Regions from separate parts of the Phormidesmis priestleyi ULC007 genome, predicted to be linked through region 1. Evidence: predicted binding sites of a transcription regulator. Region 1 holds the regulator's gene; the other holds the start of a gene.
The links. Region 1 encodes NtcA, which controls nitrogen genes in cyanobacteria. Its sites were predicted from a motif close to TTTGTANNNNNNNNTACAAA; they were not measured.

Region 1 (16,926 bases):
CATTAGCTGCTCTCACTGAGGCTGCTAAATCGGTGCTTGCCAGCTTTAACAAGCCCAAGAAAAATACGGCGACCTACGTGAGAAAGGATTTTCGTGACGCAACGCCTTCTGTGCAAGAAGATGCCGATGATTTTGAGGAAGACGACCAGACCGCTACATCTGAAGCGCCTCCCCAGCCTCCTGTTTTGAGTGATGAAAATGCCACTTCTGATTCGACCATTCCTTCTGATGAGATCATGTTAGAAGAGATGGAGTTTGAAGCGAAGCGAGCAGCAGAAACCGCGCAGTCAGAAGCAGAAGGGCTTCAGCCGATTCCTCCTAAACCGCCCACGCCTGATTTAGTCGAAGCGGCGATCGCCGATGCCGAAGAAAAGCACCTCCCTGCCGACCCGCCTGAAACCGCTCAATCTGACGAGTAGACTTAAAAAGAAGGCAATAAAAAAGGCTTGGAAAATTCCAAGCCTCATCCTCTCTCATTGATTGTTAAGCGAGTTTAACTGACCTTATTGAGCCGACTTTTGCGCTTGCGAAGCGACGCTGCTCCTAGCGTGCCGACTGCCAGCAGACCCAACATTGATGCAGGCTCTGGTACAGACTTGATGCCAATGGTGTCTGCAACTGACCCTTTGGTTCGGAAAATGGTATACAAACTGTTATCTGCCTTTCTGCCAGTGCCATTGGTCGTAGTGTTTAGAAACTCAGCAGTCTTTGTCACTTCTGAAATTTGTCCCCACGGCGCTGTGGTGCCGTCATTGAGACCTCGGCTCTTAGAAGATAGCCAATTTGCGTTTTGAATTTCCCAGTTCAGTTCAGAGTTGGAGGGAGTATTTCCAAAGTCCCCTGGATTGGCTGCTTTTTGAGTGATCACATACTCCCAAGCGTCAGGTTTTGACAGCAGCTCATAGCCTTTGTCTCCACCCCCAAGATTGAATTGACCAACCCAAGATTCATCTACACTCTGATCGTCCCATACGACCACATAGAGATACTCTTGCTTGCTCATCTTAAAGTCCCAAGATTCTGCATGAGACCAGTTGTATCCACCTGTGCTACCGTTTGGGCCTTTTTCGTTTCTACCCACAAAGTTCAAAACGCTACCATTTTTGTCTCCGTGAAACAAACCGTAGTGATTATCGGCAGTGAGGGTGGCTTTGACCGAAAGATCAGCAGCAGACGAAAGGGCAGCCGCAGAGGCTTGACTAACCGAAAGAGTGGCGATGCCGACTGACGCGATGGCTCCGGCAAGTAAACATTTCATTGAGGTCAACATAGACTAGCTTCTCTAAGCTTGTGTTTCACTGCCATGTTGCCATTGAGAGAGCAAGCTGTATAAATTCTTACCAAGAATTTACCCGTAACCTCATGCGATCGACCTCTGGCTAAACTTGGCGAAAAGACCTGCGTATAAAAAACTCTAAAAGAGTCTTTTCATCAGGGCAGGTCAAGTATATACACGACTTAATCACTGACCTCATCGCTGGAAAATGTTCCAAAATTGGCTGCCTATTGATGAAGGTACTGGGCAATCGTTCTGGAACAGTGCTCAAAAATAATCCCCTTGTGTAAAAGCGCTGACTCATTCAAGGCATACCCATCCGTATAGTCATAAAATTGCAGCGCTTTTTGAACTAGCTTGAGAAAGACCTGGGATTTTGAAAAGGGGTGATCGAGCGATCGGTCAGCAATTTATTCTCCACGCTAGACTTGAAGCTAGTGAAGTTCTCACTGATAATGACTCAATGCAGAGTGGGCGATGTTGCCTCTTTGCTAATTTTCTATATTCTGACACTTGTGTATCATGGCGCTAACAGATCCCGGAGCTTATAAAGACACCGTTCATTTGCCTAAAACCGATTTTGATATGCGGGCAAACGCAGTCAAGCGGGAACCCGAATTGCAGAAATTTTGGGCAGAACAGCAAATTTACGAGCAACTGTCACAGAACAACCCTGGTGATCTGTTCATTTTGCATGACGGGCCTCCTTATGCAAACGGCGCATTGCACATTGGTCATGCGCTCAACAAAATTCTCAAAGACACGATCAATAAATATCAACTGTTGCAAGGGCGAAAGGTGCGCTTTGTGGCAGGTTGGGATTGTCATGGGTTGCCGATCGAGCTTAAAGTCTTGCAAACCCTCAAACCCGAAGAACGCAGGCAGTTGACACCCTTATCGCTGCGGCACAAAGCCAAAGACTATGCTCTCAAAGCCGTAGAAGAGCAACTTCAAAGCTTTAAGCGCTACGGGGTTTGGGGCGATTGGAAGCATCCTTATCTGACGTTAACGCCAGACTATGAAGCGGCTCAAATCGGTGTGTTTGGGCAAATGGTGTTAAAAGGCTATATCTATCGGGGTTTAAAGCCTGTTCACTGGAGTCCGAGTTCTAAAACGGCACTCGCAGAAGCCGAGTTGGAATATCCCGAAGGTCACACCTCGCGGAGTGTTTATGCTGCTTTTGAAGTCAGGAATTTGTCAAAAGAGTTGCAGATGCCCCTCGACCCATTTTTAGGCGAGTTGGGCGTTGCCATCTGGACAACAACTCCTTGGACGATCCCGGCAAATTTGGCGGTGAGCGTCAATCCAGACTTGGTTTACTCTGTGGTAGAAGTCGGGGCAGATTTTCCTTCTAAGTTTAAGTATCTGATTGTCGCGAAAGACTTGATCGATCGCCTCTCCGAGACTTTGGGAACAACTCTGACCGAGAAAGCCACGATGATGGGTCGGTTGCTGGAACACTGCACTTATCGGCATCCGTTGTGCGATCGTCAAAGCGAAATTGTGATCGGCGGTGATTACGTCACTACTGATTCAGGTACGGGGTTAGTCCACACGGCTCCGGGTCACGGTCAAGAAGACTATCAGGTCGGACTGCGCTATGGGCTACCGCTGCTTTCACCCGTGGATGATAACGGCAACTTTACCGAAGAAGCCGGACAGTTTGCGGGGCTAAACGTGTTAGGAGATGGCAACGGTGCTGTAATTCAAGCATTAGCCGACGCTGGATCATTGCTCAAAGAAGAACCTTATGTTCACAAATATCCTTACGATTGGCGAACCAAAAAGCCGACGATCTTTAGAGCGACTGAGCAGTGGTTTGCGTCGGTTGAAGGGTTTCGAGACGAGGCACTAGCGGCGATCGCCCAAGTCACCTGGATTCCTGCACAGGGCGAAAACCGGATCACGTCGATGGTAACAGAGCGATCGGACTGGTGCATTTCTCGTCAGCGCAGTTGGGGCGTACCGATCCCGGTGTTTTATGACGAAGAAACGGGCGAACCGTTGCTAAATGAAGAGACGATCGCTTATGTGCAAGCGATCGTGGCAGAAAAAGGCTCTGATGCCTGGTGGGAAATGTCTGTAGAAGAACTTCTGCCAGAACACTATCATGGGCGCACCTATCGCAAGGGCACCGACACGATGGATGTTTGGTTTGACTCTGGTTCTTCGTGGGCAGCCGTTCTCAAGCAGCGAGAGGATCTCCGATATCCTGCCGATCTGTATCTAGAAGGATCGGATCAACATCGTGGCTGGTTCCAGTCCAGTTTGTTGACGAGTGTGGCGGTGAATGGTCATGCGCCTTACAAAACTGTTTTGACGCATGGTTTTACGCTGGATGAGCAGGGACGTAAGCAAAGTAAATCGCTTGGAAATGTCGTCGATCCGATGGTCGTGATCGAAGGTGGCAAAAACCAGAAAGAAGAGCCGCCTTACGGAGCCGATATTCTGCGGCTGTGGGTTTCGTCGGTGGATTACACAAACGATGTGCCGATCGGAAAAACCATCCTCAAGCAAATGTCCGATGTGTATCGCAAGATTCGCAACACCGCCCGGTTTTTGTTAGGTAACCTGCACGACTTTGATCCGGCTAAAAATGCGGTTGCTTATGAGCAATTGCCAGAACTCGATCGCTATATGCTGCATCGAATGACTGAAGTCTTCAACGACGTTCAAGATGCGTTTGAGAGTTTTCAGTTTTTCCGCTTCTTCCAAACCGTGCAAAACTTCTGTGCGGTTGATTTGTCTAACTTCTATCTGGATGTTGCGAAAGATCGGCTGTATATCAGTGGCACCGATGATCTGCGTCGTCGGAGTTGTCAAACCGTGTTGGCGATCGCCGTTGAAAATTTGGCACGGGCGATCGCACCTGTTTTATGTCACATGGCAGAAGACATCTGGCAAGCCATCCCTTACCCAACGCCTTATAAATCAGTGTTTCAAGCGGGTTGGGTGAAGCTAGAACCTGAGTGGAACGCACCCGAACTGGCAGAGAAATGGGAGATTTTGCGCCAGGTGAGAGCAGAGGTGAATAAAGTTCTAGAAAAAGCCCGTGCCGAAAAGGAAATCGGCTCTTCGCTAGAAGCCAAAGTTTTGCTGTATGTGCCGGATGCTCAATTGCGACAAACTCTGATGGCTCTCAATCCTGCTGACGGTTTGAGTGGCGATGGGGTGGATGAGTTGCGCTATCTATTTTTAACGTCGCAAGTTGAGTTGTTAGACTCACTCGATCGCCTATCAGGACTCAACTACACCAGTTCATCAGAAATGCTGAGTGTCGGAGTCACCCATGCTGACGGCAAGAAGTGCGATCGCTGTTGGAATTACTCAATTCACGTTGGCGAATTTAAGGAGCATCCGCTACTCTGTGAGCGCTGCACTTCGATCGTCAGTCACTTAGGATCGTGAATTGAATCGTGTCTGTTACTTATAGAGCTAATGGGCACGGCAGTGCCATGCCCGTACGTGGATTTGTAGATTTTATGCAAAAAGGGACGTATTTGAAGTACGTCCCTTTTTTGGTTTTGTCAGTCTAAGCGATCGGCGATTTAACGAATAAAACTAGACGAAACCCAACCACCGTTTGTTCGATACCAGCCGTTTGAGGAGCTATAGATAGGAACGCTTGCGCCATAGCCAACGCTGCCCACAACGCCATAGCCAGTGCCCGGGCCACTGCGAATAAACAAGCCACTACCCGCAGTGACTGTGCCATAACCACTTCCACTGTTGCCGCCACCACTGCCACCACTGCCACCTGCGCTCGTGAAGGATGACGCGATCCAACCGCCGTTGACGCGATACCAGCCCCCCGAAGAGCCATAGGTGTTGACGCGTGTGCCATAGCCTAAACCCCCAACAATGCCATAGCCCGTGCTCGGACCACTGCGGATATTGACTCCACTTGAAGCCGTAATCGTCACAGCTCCAGTAGAGGAACCGCCACCAGGATTACTGCCACCACTGCCGCCACTACCACCCGCGCTCGTGAGAGACGACGCGATCCAACCGCCGTTGACGCGATACCAGCCACCCGAAGAGCCATAGGTGTTGACGCGTGTGCCATAGCCTAAACCCCCAACAATGCTATAGCCCGTGCTCGGACCACTGCGGATATTGACTCCACTTGCAGCCGTAATCGTCACAGCTCCAGTAGAGGAACCGCCACCATTGTTGCCGCCGCCACCACCGCCGCTATAAGCAGAACCCGATAGCCCTAACACAGAAGCGGTCTGCGGCCCAACCACGCCGTCTACAGAAATTTTTTCATAGCCTTGGAGCAGAGAGACAATATAGGCGGTTCTTTGCCCATAAACTCCATCGACTGCGATGTCATAACCACGATTGCGAAGGGCGCTCTGAACGGCAGTCACCGCCGAACCTGTGCTGCCAGTTCCGACTGCTGCCATCGCATTGTGAGCACCTGCCAAGATTGAAACCGCGATCGCCAGACTAGCAACGCCGATCCAAGCAGAATTAGGAATGCTCAAGCCGAGTTCTTTGAGCGATCGAAGTTTTAGTTCTGGATTAGGGTTTTCAAAGTCAACCGCTAAATGAAGATAAGCTAAATTTTCCATTAGGTTCTCCCTGTAAGTAGTGTAGATTTGCTAAGGAGTGCGGAGTATCGATAAGAATTTTGAACTGTAAAACTCTTGATGTAAATCAAGGTGAGCCAGCAGTGAGAGAGGGACGCACTGAGGGTTTCAGTAATTTCTCATATGCTTACACTTAGTATATTCGCGCTTTTCCTTCTGACAGTAAAGTAAAATCAGCAATTTCACGCAGTCAGAGAAAGGACTCAGTGAGTGAGCCTGTTATATCCGCCATTTAGCTTAGGCTAAAGCTGTGAGCAGGTCTTCTGATGGAGTGAACCCGACCGCGATCGCCACATCATCGCAGACAAAAAGAGGGCGCTTAAGCAGCATGGCATCCTGAGTAAACGCCTCAACCCACTGAGCATCTGTCCAGGTTTTCTTCTCATCTCCCAAAGAGCGGTAAGAGTGCCCAGAGGTGTTTCGCATCGGCTTACTTCCGAGTGTGCTTACCCAGGCATCAATCATTGATTGAGTCGGTGGATGGTCTTTGGTGTTGATGAATTCGTAGTCAATGCCGTTAGCTTTAAGCCATTGAAACGCTTTTTTGCAGGTGCCACAGGTCGGGATTCCATACACTTGAATTGCCATAACATTTCAATAAATAGTAGAGACGAGTGTCTCATAGTTCAGACGCTCGATAAACTACAACCGATGTTGAACTCGATCGCATCGCTAACCCAATTGCCGACAGGTGCCCCGACCCCATTGTCCATCAATGCTGAACGACATTTCACTGAAAGGCTTTTGATAGTGAGGCGCAAATCCGACAACGACCACATCGGCATTTTTTGCTGCCCCTCGATAAATCGTTTGTCCCTGGTTGTTCCTGCCACTAAACGCAACCCTGCCTTGAGAGATTAAACGATCGCTGCCCTTTTGCCGCAGCTCAAAAGTTGTGAAGCCGCTCTCTTGGGTGTAAATGACGGTGAAATACAGATTGCGATCGTTGATGTCGCCCCTACAGGTTAGCCGAAAGCCAGCTCCTGGACGGTTTTCTTTAGACGGTTCAGGTTTGCTGGCAGTGATCACGGTTCCGATCGCGGGTTCTTGAAATAATTTCTGCCCGTTTTGCAGCACGATCAGTTTTCCGCCTGACTGAGTTTCTACCACATAAGTAGTGTTGCCGTCGATCGCACGATAGCCCCGCTGGGTCGAAGTAGCCGTTACCTGCACCCTGCTATTTGGCTTGCCTTTTTGCCGCCCTAGATAGAAGATTCGTCCCTGAGTGCCCTTTTGACAGACGTTGACTAAGTAGTTTGCGGTCTCGAAGGCGACCAGGCGGCGGTTTTCTGGACTCAGCGTAGTGCAGACTCTTAAATCTGCTTCGGTTGCAGTGGGTGAAGTTGTAACCGCAGGGCGAACAGGTTTTTGAGGCGTGACGATCGGCGATTTCTGCACCGTTGGAGCAGGTCGACTAGACGAACCGGGAAATGCGATCGGGGTTTGATAGCGTCCACTACAGGCTTGCAGCGCCAGGGTTGTCAAAAAGATAGCGCCAGAGAGATGCAAGGTACGCATGATCTATTGTGGGTGTAACTTTGAGTGTCAGTAAGCGAAGATTGCGCCTTTCTTATCAATTTCAAAAGCCCGATCGCCCTGAGTGGTTGCTGGTTGAATCCGAATTTTCACCCGGTTTTCTTTTGCGTCAACCGCAATGTCATATCGCACATAGACGCGATCGCGCACCGGATTGATTGCTAGATAGACGGGAAGCGGCACATTGCTGACTTCATCGGTCTTGCCAGCCGCAATTTTTCTGCCCTTTGTGTGTCCGACTAGCGTATATTCAACGACTTGGCTCGATTCATTAACAAACTGCACCCGCACTGGCTTTTTAGGATTTACATGACCCAGAGGCTGCCAATCGGCGCGAAACGGGCTAGCGGTTTGGGCTGTCGTCCAGACTGGAGCCGCAACACTCGCGCTGACCAATAGTCCGATCGTCAACAGCGCGTTGCTGCAAATGTTCCGTATCATAGATTTTTCTTTAGTTAAGTTAGTAAATTTATCGAGATTCCACAGGACAGGAGCTTGATCGCTGCAAAACACTCACAAAAATTACATCACATTTCCGTGATCTTAGGGAATCTCTTTAGAATTTGGGAATTTGCCCCCGTGAGAAGGGGGCACGATCGTAGAAAATCTAAATAATTTCTCTCGCCCGCTCTTCTGCCACCGTTGTTTCGCTAAACAGAGCAGAATAAACAACTCCTGCAATCACAGCACCCAAAATCGGTGCAACCCAGAATAGCCAAACCTGTCCGAGCAGTTCGCCGCCCACAATCAGCGCAGGGCCGAGACTCCGAGCCGGGTTGACTGAGGTGTTGGTGACCGGAATGCTGATCAGGTGAATCAGCGTTAAAGCGAAACCAATGCCGATCGGAGCAATGCCTTGAGGGGCACGAACATCAGTCGCACCCAAAATAATCATCAAGAAGAAGAACGTCAGCACGACTTCAATCACCAGACAAGCCAGTAAGGAGTAACCACCGGGAGAGTGCGCCCCAAACCCGTTGGTCGCTAGTGGGTTTGAGCCAGATAGCGTGAAGCCTGGTTTACCGCTGGCGATCAGATAAAGCAGACCCGCGGCAGCAATTCCTCCTAGCACTTGCGCCACGATATAGCCCAGCAAGTCTGCGCCACCTCGAAATCGCTTGGCGACAAACAGACCAAATGAGACAGCAGGGTTAAGGTGAGCGCCAGAAATGTGCCCAAGCCCAATTCCTAGCGGAAAGAGTGTTGTTTCACCAATCTTTGCGGCATCAGCAGTGTAAGCAGCCGCTAAAACAGCGCTACCACATCCGCCAAAAACGAGCCAGAATGTGCCGAAAAACTCTGCAATGCAGCGTGTCATCAGTGACATTTTTTTATCCACTCCGTGATTTCAAGTGTGCGATTTGCCTTGTTAAAAGAAACATCAAACGATCGCTTTATAAATCGCGTTATAAATTGTTTGAAGCGATCGTCAAAATCTGCCAACGGGCAAAAATTGCAGAAGCAAATGTCTTTAAACTAGGCGGATGTTTCTATATGCAGAACAGGAATCTAGATACCCTCTTTTAATTCAGGCCAACAGAAGAAAATTAGAGTTTTCCTACGGTTGGATGTAAAAAGGGATAGTGTCGTGATTACGTACTAGATTTTAAGTAGAGGAAGTTAATTCTACATCAGCCATCATCCTGAGCTTAGGCAAGGCTTACGCCCCTGAGTCTAGATTTGCCCTGAGCCAAATTGCTGAAAAAATAGAGTTAATAGGATGTAGTGTGAGGTGCTGTCAGACTTAAGTCAGCTAAATGACTGAAAAAAAGAGGTTTTGTGGTGAGATGCCCGTCTACTCATCGATCGCCAAGGCAGTCGTTTTGTTAGCGATCGGCAAAGAAACCGTGATCAGGGTGCCCTGACCTGCCGCGTTGGCAATTTTTACCGCTCCGCCGTGTAATTCTGCAATCCATTTCACAACCGCTAACCCCAACCCCGCACCAGGGTTACCCGGAATCGAACTCGCATTGCTGGCACGATAAAATCGCTCAAACACTCTCTCACGATCCGCCACAGGAATGCCAATTCCTTGATCTTGAACGCAAAACACAATTCCATTTTGCTGATCGCACAACTCTATCTGCACCGTTCCCCCATCGGGCGAATATCGCAAGGCATTGGCGATCAGTTGCGTCACCATCTGTTTGAGCAACGCCGTATCGGCATAAATGACGATCGATTGCTCCTTGTGCTTTGTAAACACCAGACGATGAAGGCTATCGGGCGAAAGATGCCATTCCGCTACTAGTGTTTGACAAAACTCGGTCAGCTTCAGAGGTTGAGGATTAAATGGCAAAGAGCGAGCTTCTGCTTGCGCCAAGAAAAGCGTATTCTCTAGCATTTGCTGAAGGCGGCTGACACTCTCAGTAATGCGCTGAAAGTGACGATTGTTCAGCAAATTTTCTGGAGAGCCACCTTCTTTATGGGGCGATCGTGCCAACAATTCTGCTGAGAGGGTAATCACAGACAAAGGCGCGTAGAATTCACGAGAAATCCGACTCATTAGCTCTGATTGGAGATCATTTGGGTGTTGCGCTTGAGCCAGAGCAGTTTGTAGGTGAGTTTGCAGATTGAGAAGTTGTTCGTTGCGATCGATGAGTTCTGATGTGCGTGTCTGCACTTTGATTTCTAGCTCTCGGTTCAACCTTTTTAGAACCGTTTCGGCAGCGCGACGATCGGTGAGTTCTTGCTGAAGCTGCACGTTTTGCGCTTGAAGCTGCTGTTGCAACTGACTGAGTTTCAACTGAGTCTCGATTCGTACTAACACTTCGGCAGGTTCAAAAGGCTTGGTGATGTAGTCAGATCCCCCAAAGCGAAACGCCATCACTTTATCGAGCGCTTCATCATTGGCGCTGAGAAAAATAATCGGGATATCGCGAGTGCGATCGCTAGATTTAAGAAAGCTGCACGCCTGATAGCCACTCAACGATGGCATCACAATGTCAAGCAAAATCAGATCGGGAGGATTCAAAATTGCCGCTTGCAGTGCCAACATTCCATCAGTCACTTTGCGAACTTTGTGCCCCTGTTGCGTCAACAACCCTGACAGCGATCGCAAATTGTCTATGTCATCTACGAGTAGGATATCGCCAACAGGTTTTTCAGGTTCGCTAGTCATGAGCTTGGAAAACTAGTAAAAAAAGTCACCTGCTGAGGGTCAGGCTTAAAGCAGAGTATAGCCACTAAACCCTTTTCTGAGAGGTTTACAGAGTGACTAGTCTTTTTCATCACCTTTGAGATAGATTGTCAAGCTTATAGTACGCCTTTAGAGCTAGGAATCGTATGGGCACGACGCGGATCGATCTCGGCTGCCATGCGGAGCGATCGCGCAAACGCTTTAAACGTCGCCTCGATAATGTGATGGGAGTTAATGCCGTCTAGCTGACGAATGTGCAGCGTCATCTGAGAGTGATTGACGATCGCCACAAAAAATTCTCGCACCAGTTGCGTATCATACGTTCCCACTCGCTGAGTCGGAATCTCTAACCCATAACTCAAGTGGGGGCGACCCGAAAAATCAAGCGCAATTTGAACGAGGGCTTCATCGAGCGGCGCAACAAAATGACCAAACCGCACGATGCCTTTGCGATCGCCCAGTGCTTTGGCAAACGCCATTCCCAGCGTAATTCCGACATCTTCGTTGGTGTGGTGATCATCAATCTCGATATCGCCTATTGCTTGCACCTCTAAATCAATCAGCCCGTGTGATGAAATCTGGTGCAGCATATGATCGAGAAAAGGAATTCCCGTTTTGGCAACGCACTGACCTGTGCCATCTAAGTTGAGGCTGATATGCACATCGGTTTCACCTGTTTTGCGGCTGACCGAGGCAGTCCGATTCCCTTCAGGAATGTAGGAAGGCGCAACTTGAAGACGATCGCTGGTCTGCATAGGAGTCATTTTGAAGATTATTTTCCATTATCTCTGCAATCCAAAAAATCCAGCAGCATTTTATTTTAGTCAACACTGCTGGATTTGCTGGTGGGGCGATCGCGTCCCTACTCTGCCGCGCTTTTTGATCCCGTCATCCCCATGATTTCGTATCCAGCATCAACGTAGATCGTTTGTCCCGTAATGCCGCTAGACAAATCACTACACAAAAACGCTGCCGTATTGCCGACTTCTGTTTGAGTCACCGTCCGACCCAGAGGAGCCACCGCTTCAACGTGGTGAATCATATCTAAAATTCCGCCCACCGCCGACGAAGCCAACGTCCGAATCGGGCCGGCTGAGATCGCGTTAACTCGAATATTTTGTGCCCCCATCTCAGAGGCGAGATATCGCACATTCATTTCTAATGCCGCTTTTGCAATCCCCATGACATTGTAATTGGGGATCACTTTCACACCGCCAAAATAGGTCATCGTGACAATGCTGCCGCCGTTGGTCATCAAAGGTTTTGCAACGCCAGCCAGCTTGATTAACGAATAAGCACTGATGTCAAGAGCCGTGGTGAACCCAGCGCGACTCGTTTTGCTAAAGTCGCCAGACAGATCGTCTTTACTGGCAAAGGCTAGACAGTGAATGAGAATATCTAGCTGATTCCATTGGTCGCGCACCGTGTCAAACGTCGCCTGAATCTGGTCATCGTCCTGAACATTTAACGGCAAAAATAAGCTGGGCTGCAATGGCTCTACGAGTTCGGCAACCTTTTTCTCCATCCTTCCCCGTTCATCGGGCAGGTAGGTGATGCCAAGATTTGCGCCCGCTTTGTGGAGTTGTTGAGCAATGCCCCACGCGATCGACTTGTTATTGGCAATTCCAGTCACCAGAGCGTTTTTTCCAGTCAGGTTCAACATAGACATTCATTTCAATAGCATCTACAAGACTACAGTGCGACGGGTAACGGTTGAAGTGCAAATCGCTTTACTTAGCGCTAGGATGTGGGCAAATCTTAATTGAGTTATTGAAAAACTTGAAGTAATAACAGAGTCCCTACCCGGTTTTCAGAAAACTTCCGGCTGCTAGAAGAAATAAGGTAGTATTAGGCACAAAAAGTACCGCGAGAGTGAGTTTAAGTGTTCTAAAGTCATCAATCTCTCACAGAAAAGTCTTAGATTAAGGCTCCGTCGATGACAGGGAGAAAATTGGAGTAGGAGTTACGACAAAGGAAATGGTAGTGACCAAAGAGCGACCCTTAGCAACGATGTTTCGTCAGATTGGTGGAGGAGCCTTCCCGCCAGTCGTAGAGACGTTTGAGCGCGGCAAGACGATTTTCTTTCCAGGCGACCCGGCAGAGCGGGTTTATTTCTTATTAAAAGGGGCAGTGAAGCTCTCTAGAGTTTATGAAGCAGGTGAAGAAATCACCGTTGCCCTACTGCGCGAGAATAGTGTCTTTGGCGTGTTATCGCTGATTACGGGGCAGCGTTCCGATCGCTTCTATCACGCGGTTGCGTTTACCCCGGCTGAGTTGTTGTCGGTGCCGATCGAGCAAGTCGAAAAAGCGCTCAAAGACAACCCCGAATTGTCAATGCTGATGCTGCGGGGTTTGTCGTCTCGAATTCTGCAAACTGAGATGATGATCGAAACTCTGGCCCATCGAGATATGGGTTCTCGCCTAGTTAGCTTCTTGCTGATTCTCTGCCGCGATTTTGGGGTTCCTGGTCAAGATGGGATCACGATCGATCTGAAGCTCTCACACCAGGCCATTGCTGAAGCGATCGGCTCAACTCGCGTCACAGTGACTCGGCTGTTAGGCGATTTACGTCAAGACAAAATGATCTCAATTCACAAGAAAAAAATCACGGTGCATAACCCAGTCACCTTGAGTCAGCAGTTCACTTAGTGATCAGGTAATTCCTGTAACTAATTGATCCTTGTTTCTGTAAATACGATATTCTGTAAAAGCACTAAATCGTAAATACAGAACATGGTTAATAAGAAAACTAAAACTGTCTCAAAATCTAATGGAACGTCAGCACCCACCAATCTGAATGAGTGGGCTGGTGGAAAAAGTGCTGAAGAAAGCCCTGCTCCTGAGGCCTCGGTGTCTGTCGCAGAAACTGTTGCAGCAGCAGTAAAACCTGTTGCCGAAAAAGCAGCTCACGTTGCTAAAAAGATCACAAAAACAAAAGCTGTCGCACCGATCGAAGGGGTGCCTGACGAAAAAGCAGTCGAAATCACCTCCAAAAAGTCCGCTAAAGATACTAAAGATCAGTCTTCTGAGAAATCAGTGAAAATGAAACGGCTGACTTTAGATATCTCTAAGCCGTTGCACAAAGCTATCAAAGCTAAAGCGGTCGAAGAAGGCATTCCGATGGTTGATATGCTGCGATCGCTGCTAGAAAAATATTATGGCAAAAACTAGAAGGCGGTGATTAGGTGCTGACGATGCCTGACCACTGAGCTTTCTTTAATTTTTCACGTCGGTATGAAAAGAAATTCAGAGAGTCTTGATAGGTGCAGTGAGGCGCGATCGCGATCTGTTCTTCGCCAAGTCCCAATCGCTCTAGTTGCAGAGCATTAACTCGTCGCACATCTAATCGCACTCGCCCCGATGTCGAGTCAGACAGCACTGGAGAATTGGGCATTTCTAGTAATCGTTCTACGTTCGCGTCTAAAGAACTTTCTAAATCGAGGTTGATGACAGTCGCTCCGACCTCGACTGCCACATGAGTAGAAACCTGATAGACTTCCCCTGCGATCGCTGGGCCCATCGCTACCCGCAAATCTTGAATTTGGCTCCCTTGCTGGCAGAGACGCGCGATCGTGCCGGGCACAATCTTTTGAGCCGTTCCCCGCCATCCCGCATGGACAGCAGCCACTTGACCTGTCTTGACATCCGCAATCAGCACTGGGGTACAGTCAGCGCTGCAAACCCACATCGCTTGACTGGCTTGCTCCGAAATTACTCCATCGGCATCGGGTAGATTCTCATTCGTTAACGGAGTTGGCATTTCTGACGGTGCCAACACGACGTTGCCATGCACTTGTTTAGCGCGATATGCCTGAGCAAATGGATACAACGCCTCCGTGATCTCAAAGGGCGATCGCGGTGCAAACTGTTGCGTAAAAAAGCCGTGTTTCCAGGGCGCTAGCAGACTAGACGTTAAATAGGGTAGATGATTCCAAGTTTGCCAGTGCCAAGTGTGCATGACTAATCGAGACTGCGGGGTGATAGGGTCACGTTCACTTTAGCAATCGATCGTTGTTTTTAGCCTTCTAGAAGCGCGTTAGCTTCGCTCCACGTAGTATTTGCCGCTTTGCGAGAAAGTCCGGGTGCGCTCAGAAGAACCTTGAAGAATATCTCTGGAGTAGACTGCGTGTTAAGTTTCGACAAAGGTAATGGTTGAAATATTATGATCTAAGCGATCGTTCTCGCAGGGCAGGTAAACTGGAACCTGGCAACGAGCATTCTCGACAAGTGTCACATTACACCAGCGCAGCAAGCAATTCGTGAGGAGATTGATCATGACTCAGCAACCCAACGTGACCCGCCAGAAAACTTTTTGGGGGCAACGTTTTTTAATCAGGCGGTTGAGTTACTTGAGCGGAGTTGGCATTTTGGGCAGTGGGGCAGCGATCGCTCAAGCTCCGTCTAATGTGCCCCCGGTGATCATTTCGGCTCCGTCAAGCTCTCAGTCTGCGTCGCCAGCAAGTGCCCTATCAAACGAGAGATTGTCATCTACGACCCTCGGTGCTGCTGCCCTAGCCCTGCCCGAACGTTCAGCCCCTGCCGATCAAGTGCAAATCGACGTGCAGCCTACCCAAACTTCTCCTGCTGTGACCCCGCCTTCAGAATCGTATGAGGCACCTAGCACGATCGTGATTACAAATCGCTCGTCGGGCTGTGAGATCACGCTCAATCAAGGACAGGCGATCGCAGATGGATCATGTGGCAGTCAACGCCCAGTTGCAAGCGCATCGGTTCGGAGGAACATCGGAGCGATCGGGGGCGAGGTCGAGTCTGTGCAAGTGAGCGCGACTCCAACTATTAGAAGTTTCTCTAGCAGCCCAGAGGCGAGTGTAACGACTGCCGCCGCACCTGCCTACAGCTTTGTGAAAGACTACTATAACCGCACAATTCGCCCCTTAGGTCGCCCAGGGAATGGAAATCTACGGCTGATGTTCCCGCTCTCGATCCCGGTTGAGATCACGTCAATTTTTGGCTGGCGAATTCACCCAATCAGTGGCGATGCTCGCTTTCACGCTGGCACAGATTTGGGCGCGCCGATGGGGACTCCCGTTTTAGCAGCGCTGGCAGGTCGAGTGGTTTTAGCAGACTTTTTTGGCGGCTATGGGTTAGCGATCGCCCTCGAACACGACAACGGCAAGCAGCAAACGCTTTATGGGCACCTCTCAGAGATCTTTGTCAAACCGGGCGAAGCCGTCAAACAAGGCACCGTGATCGCACGGAGCGGCAGCACTGGCAACTCTACGGGGCCTCACCTGCACTTTGAGTTTAGACAACTGACGACCGAAGGCTGGGTCGCTCAAGATCCAGGGGTGCAGCTAGAGTCTGCGCTGGCTCAGTTGGTGAAGTCGCTCCAAACGGCTCAAAAGGCACCCGTTCAACCAAGCAACGGCAAATCTTAGAGCAGACTTGGCGATCGCGCATTCACCAAACAACTTTCTATCCTGAAATGAAAACTATCGAAACGATCGCGCATGTTGCTCCAGATGGAAAGCTGACGCTCCAGCTACCTGCTGACATTCCCCCAGGCGATCACAAAATTGTCCTTGTGATTGACGAAGTGCCGATGTCTCAAACTGAATCCTCAAAAGAAAGGAGTAATGCTTGGAATGTTCTCAAGAAATATGCAGGAACCGTGAAGGATCTGCCGGAAGATTGGGCGATCGAGCATGATCATTATCTCTATGGCATACCCAGGCGCAACTCTCAAGAACCTTCAATGCAGCATTTTTAATGAATTTACAGATAGCCATGTTCCGCTAAAAAATCGGGACTGAGGACAGCAGGAGAACCGATCGCGATTTCCCCATGACTGGCAGAACCCGATCGTAGAAACTTCTCAACATACTTACCCAAAATATCGCCCTCTAAATTCACCCAACTGCCTGGGCTGAGGTGACAAAGGTTGGTTTCCTCATAGGTGTGCGGGATCACTGCGACCGTGAACCAAGATCCAGCCGGATCACAGTTAGCAACGGTCAAACTAATGCCGTTAATCGCCACACTTCCTTTGGGGAGAATGTAGCGGGCAACTCGCTGACTCGCGGTCGTAAACGTCATTTCCCAAGAGCTTGCGGTCTGCACTGCCGATTTGAGCATTCCTGTACCGTCAATGTGCCCTGTGACAAAGTGACCGCCCAACTTGCTGCCAACACGCAAAGAGGTTTCGAGGTTGACACGCTTATTGCCAGTGTTCTGAGACAACGTGGTGCGCTCCGTCGTTTCAGGAGAGACAACTGCCACAAACCCCGATCCCAAAATCGCAGTCACGGTGAGGCAAACCCCGTCAACGGCAACACTATCGCCGATCGCTAAGTCTTTCAAAACTAGGGGGGCCGTGGAGTTTGAGCAAGCAATCTGAAGATGTTCAGATCCTAAAGTTT
Region 2 (5,210 bases), on a different contig from region 1:
GATCATCACGCCTCTTGTCCGACTGTTTCGCTATCCCCTTAAAACGGCACTGATTGCCGGATTGGGACTAGCCCAGATCGGAGAATTTTCTTTTGTGTTGGCCAGTGAAGGCCTGTCACTAGGGCTAGTTTCTCGTCGCGTCTATCTGCTGATTTTAGGAACCACAGCCGTCACATTGGTGCTAACCCCTTTTGTGCTGCGATTGGTGCCCCGGCTCTTTACTTGGGCGGAGTCTCTGCCACTGCTCAAAAAATATCTTGAGGAAAGTGATGTGCCGTTAGCGATCGCCGACGATCTGCCGACCCAAAATCATGTCGTGGTTTGCGGCTATGGGCAAATCGGACGAAACATTGTGCGACTTTTGCAGGATCGTGGCTATCCAGTCGTGGTGGTTGACCAATCAGAAAGCCGGATTCAGCAAGTCCGAGAAGCAGGGCTGCCTTATATCTATGGCAACGCGGCGAGTCTGCACGTTTTAGAAAAAGCGGGGGTTGCTCACGCCCAAGGGATGGCGATCGCCTTGCCCGACCCGATGAGCACTCGTCTCTGCCTCAAGCGTGCGCTAGAAATTGCCCCTGATCTGGATATCGTCGTTCGTGCCAACCAGGGAAAAGACATTGAGTTGCTTTATCAGTTGGGCGCAAGAGAAGTCGTTCAGCCAGAATTTGAAGCCAGTTTAGAACTCTCAGCCCACTTGCTGAATGGTGTGGGTCTGCCCTTGCCAGCAATTCAGCGAGAAGTGCAGCAAATTCGCAACTCGCACTATTTAGAATTGCGTCCTGAGCGCCCGTCGGCTGAAATTTCTCGCGAGTTAAAAGCCGCAACCGAGGAGATGAACAGCAAGTGGTATCCGCTGCCTGAAGAATCGCCGCTCACAGGGATGACGTTAGAAGAAACCGATATTCGACGGTTAACGGGCGTGACCTTGATGGCAATTCGGCGAGCGGGTGGGGCTGAACTAGACTACCCCGATGCCGCCACCACGTTAGAACAGGGCGATCGCTTGCTAATTGTGGGCGAATCGGATGAGCTAGCCGCCTTTGACGAGTTAGCCAAAGGAGAAGCGGCGGTTCCGGCTGAAAATGCGTCGTGTCAGTGGATACAGGTGCTTGAAGATAGCACGATCGTCTGCAAAACCCTGGCGGAGTTAGATTGGCGACGGCAGTATAAGATTCAAATTCAGGCAATTCGGCGAGAAAACAAATTTTTGCGGTTTCCTGCCGATGATGTAGATGTGCAAGCAGGCGATCGCTTACTGCTGTGCGGAAGTTTTCACGCTTTAAACCAAGCGACGACTTCTATCTCGCCAAAATTTGAGCTTTCAATTCTGCCGATTTCCATCGATTCAGCAGAGCTTTAGGCTTTTGGTTTGACGTAAACGATCGCTTGTCGCCAAACAATCACAGGCTGGTCATACTGATCCAACACACAGATACAATGGTGGTCTTGCCAGCGCACTTTTCCGGTCAGCAAATCGCCCGTGACGAGTTTCATCTCAACTTCTTTTTCTTCACGAATCACGGTTTGAATTTGACGAACGCTCGGCAGTCCAGTATCTAGTTCAATAGCCATGCTGAGTTCCTTTCTTAAAATGATCAAGGGTTAGCAGTGAGAGTAGCATTTGCTGACCGCACCTTTATAGTTCCCTACTGCAACTCTACACATTCTGCGGATCGATACTTATGAGCCTCGAATTTGTCAAATATCACGGACTCGGCAACGATTTTATTTTGGTCGATAATCGTGCCTCAACTAAGCTTCGTTTGACCCCTGACCGAGCCGTTAAGCTGTGCGATCGTCACTTTGGCATTGGCGCAGATGGTGTAATCTTTGCTCTACCTGGGCAAGATGGCACCGATTACACCATGCGAATTTTTAACTCTGATGGGTCAGAGCCAGAAATGTGTGGCAATGGAATTCGCTGTCTGGGTCGATTTTTAGCAGACCTTGAAACCACCGATACCGAAGTCTCCAAGCAGAAATATCTGATTCACACACTGGCAGGCGTGATGACTCTAAAGCTCGAAGCAAACGGGCAGGTCACAGTCGATATGGGAATGCCTTACCTATTAGCCGCAGAGATTCCAACCAGCTTGGTGGATGCCGATCTCAAGGTCATTGACCAACCGCTAGACGTGGCGGGTCAAACCTGGCAGGTGACGTGCGTCAGCATGGGAAACCCTCACTGCATCACATTTGTGGAAGATGTGGCTGCGATTTCTTTAGAGCAAATTGGACCTCAGTTTGAACATCATTCAGCCTTTCCGCAGCGCATCAATACTGAGTTTATTCAAGTAGTGCGATCGGACTATCTAAAAATGCGTGTGTGGGAGCGAGGCGCTGGAATTACATTAGCGTGTGGTACAGGGGCGTGCGCTTCGCTAATTGCGGGTGTGCTGACGGGTAGGTGCGATCGCCGCGCCACGATCGAGCTACCCGGTGGCTGTCTAGAAATTGAGTGGGCAGCCGACGGACGAATTGCTATGACGGGCCCGGCGACGAGAGTGTTTGCAGGAAACTTAGAAGTGTGAATTAAATAATATCGGTTATTTACAAGAACAATGGGCACGGCAATGCCCTGATGCAACTTCCGGGATTTAATTCACGATCTGTAGGGCTGGTTTTCTAACTCAACCCTCAAACTTTTTAGTCGTTGTCCCAAGTTTCGTGCCCCATCAGATCACCGATGCGATCGCGCAACAAAAAATCACATTTTTCTAATTCGCCCTCCATACAAACCCATTCACGAGAAGGAATGTGCTTGCAGAGGCTATAAATTGGCTGCTGGCGGTTGACCACTCCTTTCTCTACGAGTTGGCGAACCTCGTCTTGAATCATGGTTAAAGAGTACTGTGCTAGTTGAACCATCATCGCCCTCCTGCAACTGGTGCCATAAATTGGAGCAAAACTTAAAATGTCAGGAAATTATTGTTATGTAGCTTCTACAATCGCGCTTTGTAGTAACCTATACTGAATAATTTCTATTTTCGGGGTGAACTCTTCCCAATCATATTAAGAACTGTTACAAATGTCAGTAAATTATAACTTTCTAACTGAAATTTTACAGCGCCTATTTTCGTGCCAATGCGATCGCAAGCTGAATCGCTGCCTTCATGCTGGTGGCATCAGCAACTCCTTTCCCAGCAATGTCAAAGGCAGTGCCGTGATCGGGAGACGTGCGAATAAATGGTAGCCCGATCGAGGTGTTAACTGCCCGATCAAACGCCATCAGCTTAACTGGAATCAGCCCCTGATCATGATAGAGCGCTAGATAACCATCGTGAGCTATTACAGGTGGATTCGCTCCATACCACGCCTGTCCTGGTTTTACCCAAAGCGTATCTGGTGGAATCAGCCCATCAAGTTGGGCTTGAGGAAAGCGGCAACGCATCTGCTCTAACCAGCCTAACAGCCAGTCGTGTTCTTCCCGTCCGAGTTGCCCTTGTTCGCCACTGTGAGGATTTAAACCTGCGATCGCAATTCGCGGCTGTTCAATGCCAAACGATCGCCCTAGACATTCGATCAGAAGTTCAAGTTTGAGCGTCATCAAGTCAGGCGTAAGCGCATCTGCCACTTGCCGCAGAGGAATGTGCGTCGTTGCCAGCAGAGTTCGCAACTGCCAGTCTGTATGGGGCGATCTTGCCACAAACAACATCCCAAATCGCTTCACGTTGGCTCGTTCTGCTAGCAACTCGGTTTGTCCTGGGTAGAGGTGTCCGGCTGCTTTCCAGGCAGATTTGGCGATCGGGGCAGTCACGATCGCCTCGAATTCTCCAGCCAGGGTGTGCGCGATCGCGGATTCTAAATACTGAAAGCTTGCAGCCCCACTAGCCGCATTGCCTATTCCCAAAGTAATTGGTTGCTCTAATGGAATATCTAAAAGAGTCAGCCGACTGGGATTTGCCAGATCGCAGGTTGCAGCCAAACGATCGTAAGTCTCTTGAAGATGAGCCTGACTGCCAACGATCGTCACCTCTGCACTATCAGTCACAGACGCATCAAACAACGCCTTTAAAGTCACTTCTGCCCCGATTCCAGCCGGGTCACCTACCGGAATCACTAAACGAACACGATTCATAAAGACGGAAAACTAAAGGACAGCGCAATCAGACAACCTCAAAACTTCTTCATCTACACCCTTTGCAGAAAACCCGCTACTGAACGGTTTACAATACTTTCTGCGGGTCTACTAACTTAAGTAAACACACCTGCTTACAAAACTGGGGTCACGATCGACCCATAAAATTCAAGTTTAGGAGGATTCGATCAATGTCTGGAGAGATGTTTAACGCTGCTATTCTATCGTTCACCCTGATTCCCATTGGCTTAGCCCTAGGATTTTTGCTGCTTAAGATTCAGGGTGGTGAGGAATAGTAAAGAGTGAAAAAAGGGGAAAAGCGAGAAAATTCTGCTTTGACCCTTTGCCTTTGATCAGTCGTCTGACTCATCAAGATGTTCAGCTACTTCTCGATAAAGGTTGAACACATGATTGTCTTTAAGAGAATAGAAAACATTGCGCCCCTGCTTGCGATAACCCACTAAACGCATCGCTCTGAGCGATCGCAGTTGATGAGACACGGCTGATTCAGTCATCTTGACAACAGCAGCGAGGTCACACACGCATAGTTCTTGAGTTGCCAATGCTGACAAAATTCGGAGCCGATTGGCATCTCCTAGCAGCGCAAAAAACTCTGCCATTCGCTGGGCTTTCTCGACGCTGATCAGGTCTCGGTTTAACTGCCGCACCTGACTCAGATCGACAGGATGTTGAATAGTGCAGTTTAGATCGTCAGAGGTCTGGCTGCGATCGACCTTAAAATCACTGACATGGGCAGAGTTTAAGTTACTCATAAAAGTTCATGTAGCTGAACCGCTTAAGCGATCAGCAGAGAAGAAGGCTGCTTTTAGGGTAGCTTAACAGACCCCAAGGCAACACATGCCCAATATGGCGGCTTGTTTTGAGGGACGATCGCAACACTCTTCTTGAGAATCTCATCTGAATGGGGGAAGTTTCTCCGTTTGGTCGAAATTTCTGATAGAATCTGACAAAAAGTTAACAATTCGTCACGAATTCCTCATGAGCTTATTAATTGTGGGTGCCACTGGCACTTTAGGAAGACAGGTGACTCGTCGCGCCTTAAGATGAGGGGTACGAGGTGCGGTGTTTGGTGCGGAGTCTTAAGAAAGCTGCCTTCTTGAAGGAGTGGGGC

Region 2: a site for NtcA is predicted at 2,955-2,974, ahead of C7B65_RS07805 (DUF4327 family protein). Genes of this name have one in related genera too.

What each region holds. Positions count from the first base shown of each region.
Region 1 is NZ_PVWG01000009.1:90,565-107,490, reverse strand. It holds gene C7B65_RS10560 (Ycf66 family protein) at 1-419, shown strand, start outside; gene C7B65_RS10555 (PEP-CTERM sorting domain-containing protein) at 494-1,270, opposite strand; gene ileS (isoleucine--tRNA ligase) at 1,799-4,684, shown strand; gene C7B65_RS10545 (SH3 domain-containing protein) at 4,825-5,853, opposite strand; gene C7B65_RS10540 (Spx/MgsR family RNA polymerase-binding regulatory protein) at 6,109-6,459, opposite strand; gene C7B65_RS10535 (hypothetical protein) at 6,544-7,389, opposite strand; gene C7B65_RS10530 (hypothetical protein) at 7,417-7,848, opposite strand; gene aqpZ (aquaporin Z) at 8,015-8,734, opposite strand; gene C7B65_RS10520 (hybrid sensor histidine kinase/response regulator) at 9,203-10,528, opposite strand; gene hisB (imidazoleglycerol-phosphate dehydratase HisB) at 10,663-11,310, opposite strand; gene fabI (enoyl-ACP reductase FabI) at 11,409-12,209, opposite strand; gene ntcA (global nitrogen regulator NtcA) at 12,524-13,195, shown strand; gene C7B65_RS10500 (hypothetical protein) at 13,280-13,717, shown strand; gene pgeF (peptidoglycan editing factor PgeF) at 13,728-14,504, opposite strand; gene C7B65_RS10490 (M23 family metallopeptidase) at 14,821-15,945, shown strand; gene C7B65_RS10485 (hypothetical protein) at 15,993-16,277, shown strand; gene ribE (riboflavin synthase) at 16,283-16,926, opposite strand, start outside.
Region 2 is NZ_PVWG01000006.1:91,222-96,431, forward strand. It holds gene C7B65_RS07790 (cation:proton antiporter) at 1-1,360, shown strand, start outside; gene C7B65_RS07795 (Hfq-related RNA-binding protein) at 1,357-1,572, opposite strand; gene dapF (diaminopimelate epimerase) at 1,683-2,531, shown strand; gene C7B65_RS07805 (DUF4327 family protein) at 2,647-2,838, opposite strand; gene pdxA (4-hydroxythreonine-4-phosphate dehydrogenase PdxA) at 3,071-4,078, opposite strand; gene petM (cytochrome b6-f complex subunit PetM) at 4,270-4,374, shown strand; gene C7B65_RS07820 (ArsR/SmtB family transcription factor) at 4,432-4,851, opposite strand; gene C7B65_RS07825 (NAD(P)H-binding protein) at 5,169-5,210, shown strand, end outside.